Linked DNA regions of Fodinicurvata sp. EGI_FJ10296. The protein of the gene in region 2 interacts with the protein of the main gene of each other region in a pairwise test. Links are inferred from orthologs where the notes say so. Each region holds a gene or a part of one and is shown on either strand. Other genes may lie near its edges.

The links. Proteins that work in one complex are often made in the same cells at the same time.
Region 1: the proteins of hflK (region 2) and ftsH interact in binary tests that used the Escherichia coli proteins (3 or more experiments, as listed by UniProt). The link is inferred for Fodinicurvata sp. EGI_FJ10296 from one-to-one orthologs.

What each region holds. Positions count from the first base shown.
Region 1 is NZ_JBFCVL010000002.1:532,758-535,693, forward strand. Bases 1-2,910 are described here. They hold ftsH (ATP-dependent zinc metalloprotease FtsH), read right to left. Parts: upstream 2,462-2,910; coding sequence 539-2,461; downstream 1-538. Other genes in these bases: folP (dihydropteroate synthase), read right to left, coding at 1-531; tilS (tRNA lysidine(34) synthetase TilS), read right to left, coding at 2,513-2,910. Also shown: more of tilS, read right to left, coding at 2,911-2,936. UniProt on the Escherichia coli protein: Acts as a processive, ATP-dependent zinc metallopeptidase for both cytoplasmic and membrane proteins. Plays a role in the quality control of integral membrane proteins.
Region 2 is NZ_JBFCVL010000003.1:38,566-41,436, forward strand. The notes cover bases 1-2,845. They hold hflK (FtsH protease activity modulator HflK), read right to left. Parts: upstream 1,988-2,845; coding sequence 1,013-1,987; downstream 1-1,012. Other genes in these bases: hflC (protease modulator HflC), read right to left, coding at 1-1,013. In the rest of the region: ABZ728_RS06325 (hypothetical protein), read left to right, coding at 2,856-2,871.

The DNA of each region.
Region 1 (2,936 bases), on a different replicon or contig from region 2:
GTCGACGAGCGATCGGCCGTGATCGATCGCCAACTGCCGGTCGCTGAAGTCGCCGCCATCGGAAAAACTGTCCGGCGTCACATTGACAATTCCCATGACACGCGGCCTGTCCAGGGATAGCCCGGCCAGCGCCGCGCGCGGCGCCGTCAGATTGGCAAGGCGCCGGGCGACCTCGTCCTCGCGCCCCACCGTCCGCGCCCAGTCTCTAACGTCGTCCGCGTTTGCAACAGCCCGGCCGGGGTTGGCCAATCCGTCCCCGGAAGCCGGGCGAACGATCACCTCGATCTGCGCGAACTGCACCGGCCCCCCGGCCAACGGCAACGCACCGGGCAGCCCGCTAGCCTTTGGCACGCCGCCCAGATCGCTCTCGCAGAAACCGCCGGGAGAAATTGCGAGCGGCAGCGGCCGCAGATACAGCCGCGCGGACGGATCATCCGCCAACCAACGACAAAAGCCCCGGTCGAGACCGGGGCTTTTGTCGGCTTGTGCATGCAGCGCCGGATCCCCGGCGCTGCCGTTCGTGGCCATCATTCCGACCTCACGTACCTGCGGGCTCGGGGCCAAAGCCCTTTTTGGCACCGCCGGTCGGCACCGAGGATTTCTTGCCCGCCGGACGTTTCGGCGGTGGCGGCGTGTCATCCGGCTCGGGGCGGACGATATCCTCGCCGCGCAACAGTGCGTCGATCTCCTGGCCGGAAAGGGTCTCGTATTCGAGAAGCCCATTTGCGAGTTTGTGAAGCTGATCGATATTGTCGACAAGCAGCTTCCGGGCCCGCTCGTAAGCTTCGTCGACGATCCGCCGGATCTCCTCGTCGACCAACTGCGCCGTATGGTCGGACATATTCTGCGACTGGGTCACCGAGTGGCCGAGGAACACCTCCTGCTCCGGCGCCCCGTACTGAAGCATGCCGAGCTTTTCGCTCATGCCCCATTCAGTCACCATCTTGCGGGCAAGATTGGTGGCCATCTGAATGTCGCCCGATGCCCCCGAAGTCACCTTCTCCGGCCCGAAGATCAGCTCTTCCGCGATCCGGCCCCCCATCGCGACGATCAGATCGGCCTGGCATTTATGCTTGCCAAGACTGACGCGGTCACGTTCGGGCAGTCGCATCACCATTCCGAGCGCACGTCCCCGGGGAATGATCGTTGCCTTGTGAATCGGATCCGACGCTTCTTCATGAACCGCGAGAACCGCGTGACCGGCCTCGTGATAGGCCGTCAGTTTCTTTTCTTCTTCGGTCATGACCATGGACCGGCGTTCCGAGCCCATCATGACCTTGTCCTTGGCGTCCTCGAATTCCTGCTGGCCGACGACCCGCCGCCGGCGCCGCGCCGCCAGCAGGGCGGCCTCGTTGACAAGGTTGGCGAGGTCGGCACCAGAGAAACCGGGCGTTCCCCGCGCGATAACCTTTGCATCGACGTCCGGCGCCAAAGGCACCTTGCGCATATGGACCTTCAGAATCTTCTCGCGCCCGACCAGATCCGGGTTGGGCACAACGATCTGACGGTCGAAACGACCGGGACGCAGAAGCGCGGGATCCAGCACGTCAGGCCGGTTGGTCGCGGCGATCAGGATAACGCCCTCGTTCGCCTCGAACCCGTCCATCTCGACCAGAAGCTGGTTCAGCGTCTGCTCACGCTCGTCATTGCCGCCGCCCAGTCCGGCACCGCGATGACGGCCGACGGCGTCAATCTCGTCGATAAAGATGATGCACGGCGCGTTCTTCTTGCCCTGCTCGAACATGTCGCGCACACGGCTCGCGCCGACGCCGACGAACATCTCGACGAAATCAGAACCCGAAATGGTAAAGAACGGCACATTGGCCTCGCCGGCGACCGCGCGGGCTGTCAGCGTCTTACCTGTGCCGGGAGGTCCGACAAGAAGGCAGCCCTTGGGGATCTTGCCGCCGAGACGCTGAAAGCGCTGCGGATCTTTCAGGAACTCGACGACTTCCTCCAGCTCCTGCTTGGCTTCGTCGATGCCGGCGACCTCGTCGAATGTCACGCGCCCGTGATGCTGGGTCAGCAGTTTGGCCTTGGACTTGCCGAAGCCCATGGCCTTGCCACCGCCGCCCTGCATCTGGCGCATAAAGAAAATCCAGACCGCGATCAGCAGAAGTATCGGGAACCAGGACAGCAGGATACTGAAAATGGACGGCATATTGCTGTCATCCGGCTCCGCCGACACGCGGACATCGGCTTCGGTCAACCGCTGAACCACATCGCTGCCCGGAGGGGCGTATGTGGAGAACGTCCGCCCATCCTGGTAGCTGCCGGTGATCTGGTTGCCCTTCATCGTGACGTCGGAAACCCGGCCCTGATCGACAGCGGTCACGAAATCGCTATAGGGAACCGACTGCTGTGCGGACTGCTCGCCCGATCCCTGAAAAAGGTTGAACAACGCCACCAGCAGCAGACCGATAATGATCCACAGCGCCAGATTCTTGCCGAGATTATTCACGTCTCACCGCCTCTCATCCTCACCGCCGGGTCGAAACCCGTCCCCTCTACACTAAATAATGCGGTTCGCCGTTCCAACAACGGCGAACGCTGGCCGATCCGGCGGAATCCTCGGCGCCCAGCGGATGCCGAAAACCTCGCCTGGCTCTATTCCGGGGCCTTCCGCAGGCCCGTCAACTCCGCCCATCGCGCCGATCGCCCCGCCGGCACTATCGCCAACAACCGCCGAAACCTTCTGGTTCGCAATGAGCGGTGCGGCAATCGGACGCCCCGCCTCGTCGCTCAGGAACGGAGTTGTCGCAAGCTTATCACCCGTACCCCGTACACCGCCACAGCAGAAGGTACGGCCAATAGAGATCAGATGGGCCTCTTTGGCCGTCCCGCCAAGGTCCGTGAGCGATTGCCGCGCCACTACCCATCCAGCCACCGGTACCGGACCAACCATGAAGCGGTTGTCCCACAATACCGTATCGCCA
Region 2 (2,871 bases):
TCGAATACAGAGGATTGCGCGTCAGCGTCCTCGTTTTCGGGTTCCTGCGTTTCCTCGGACTCGTCGGGAGCCGGCGGCTGGGTTTCGTCGCCATTGGCGCCGGAGCCCTCGATCGATTCCATGATCCGCGCCGGAAGCGGCGTGCCGCCTCCGTCAAGGTTCTGAAAGAAACGGAAGAAGTCGCCGTCCGGCGACAGGACGAGCGTCGTATCGTCGGTATTCAGCGATGTCCGGTAGGCTTCGAGCGTACGGTAGAAGCCAAAGAACGCTTCGTCCGCCGTATATGCTTCTGCCAGAATACGGATCGAGGCTTCATCGCCCTGTCCGCGCAGAATCTGCGCTTCACGTTCCGCCTCTGCCAGAATGACGGTACGCTCACGCTCCGCCCGCGACCGGATCTGCTGGGCCTGCTCTTCACCCTGGGCGCGGAATTCGGCAGCTTCCCGCTCACGCTCCGATCTCATCCGATCGAAAACCGACTGCTCGGTATCTTCCGGCAGATCCGCCCGGCCGATGCGGACATCGACGACTTCCATGCCGAAATTTGCGGCCTGCGTGTCCACTTGCTGTCGGATTTCCTGCATGATGCCGGCGCGCTCATTCGACAGGATCTCCAACTGGGTCGCGTTGCCGAGGACTCGACGCAATGCGGCATTGGTCGTCCGCGTCAGCCGTTCGCGGCCGACAGTCTCGGTTCTGACGGTCTGGTAAAACAGCAGCGGGTCGGTGATTCGGAAGCGAATGAAGGTATCGACATCGAGCCGGCGCTGGTCCGAAAGGATAACCTGTTCAGCGGGCGGATCGAGCGCCAGGACCCGCTTCTCCATGAACGATACGGTCTGCACGAACGGAATCTTCAGTTTGAGGCCCGGATCGCTATAGACCTGCCGTGGCTCACCGAACTGCAGCACAAGCGCCTGTTCGCCTTCACGCACGATGAACAGGCTGTTGGCGGCGATGAAGGCGATGACCGCGAGCAGGCCCGCGAAGATGATGAGCTTCTTGTTCTGCATCAGTTCTGCCCTCCCGTCCGCGGCCGCAGCTGGTCGAGCGGAAGATAAGGCACGACCCCCTGGCCTGCCGCACCATTGGCGCCGCTGTTCTGGTCGATAATGACCTTGCGGGTGCCGGTCATGACTTCTTCCATGGTCTCGAGATAGAAGCGCTGTGCCGTCACCGTCGGCGCGACGTTATAGGCGTCGAGGACGTCGGTGAAGCGGGACGCATCACCCTGGGCGCTGTTGACCACCTGCTCGCGATAGGCGGAAGCCTCCTGGATGACCTGCTCGGCCTGCCCGCGCGCCCTTGGAATGATGTCGTTCCGATAGGCCTCGGCCTCGTTGCGGAGCCGCTGCTGATCCTGACGCGCACGAAGCACGTCGTTAAACGCATCGATGACTTCCTGGGGCGGATCGACCTTCTGAAGCTGGACTTCGGTGATCTCGATGCCGGCGCCGTAGCTGTCCAGAATATCCTGAACCAGACCACGGGTCATGGTTTCCACCTGCGACCGCGCCTCGTTGAGCGCGGGCTGAATATCGGTCTGGCCAATGACTTCACGCATCGCCGATTCCGCCGCCCGCTTCACGGTCGTTTCCGATTCGCGGATGTTGAAAAGATAATCGCGGGCGTTGGCGATTCGCCACAACACAGTGAAATTGATGTCGATGATGTTCTCATCGCCCGTCAGCATCAGGGATTCTTCGCGAATCTCGCGAATCTGTCCCTCGTTGACGCCGACATACCCGATATCGATGCGTTGGACGCGGGTAACTTCCGGCGTCTGAACGGCTTCGATCGGATATGGCAAATGATAGTGGAGCCCCGATCCTTCCGAGCGCACATACTCACCGAACCGGGTGACAACCCCTTCCTCCGACGGCTCAACCCGGTAAAAACCGGTAAGGAGCCATGCGGCGATCGCGATCAGTATGCCGATGCCGATGACGCGCCCCCCACCGAAGCCACCCGGAAGCATGGTCTTCATGCGATCCTGACCCCGGCGGAGCATATCTTCGAAATCCGGGGGCGTCGGCCCTTGACCTCCGCCCCCTCCGCCACTATTGCCGCGCTGACCCCACGGGCTCTGACCGCCGCCGCCGCCACCGCCGGTGCCACGACCGCCGCCCCAAGGACCGCCGCCGGACTGATTGTTCCAAGGCATGCGCCTGTTCCCTCTGCTCGCCCAATTCAGGACCGATTTCCGGTTCCTTTTAGGGGTTTAATCGCCCCCCACGCAAGGTCGATCGACTTGAACGACCCACTCCCGCGTCAATAGGGCCGGTCGGCATCCCGACAGACCGCACACTATTGCGGCCACGAAGGGGCACGGTTAAGGCACATTCGTCTCGCCGCCAATTGCCGCACGGTCGAATGCGGTCGCGGATCGCCGCGAACCGGCCCATGCGAAACCCTGCGAAACCAATGACACCGTCACCGGATGTCACCCCCGATAATCGCAAAGTGACCGCTTCGATGCCCCAATCAAGTCGAATTCGCAGCCGACTATTCATATGGGATCGATGACTCCGCATGGAGTACCGATTCGGTCGGCGTTGACCGACCGTATGAAACGGGTCCGGCCATCGAGGTACAGGGTGCACCTTGCCCGACGCACCACGGCCGGCCGCATTGGTCGATCTTCTCGTCAGCCGTCCCGCAGTGTAGTTTTTGCCGATATGGTGTTCATGAACCTTGTACGCACTCCCCGCCTTCACGACAGCCAAAGGGATTTTGCCTCCGGTACTGGAAGCGAGACCGGTGACTTGCGATTCGCTCGGTGCCGGGCGGCTATCGCGCCGCTGTTGCGGAACCGGTCGCGGCAGAACCAGATTGACCCTCGGAGCATCATGAGGATGAGTTCATTCTCCG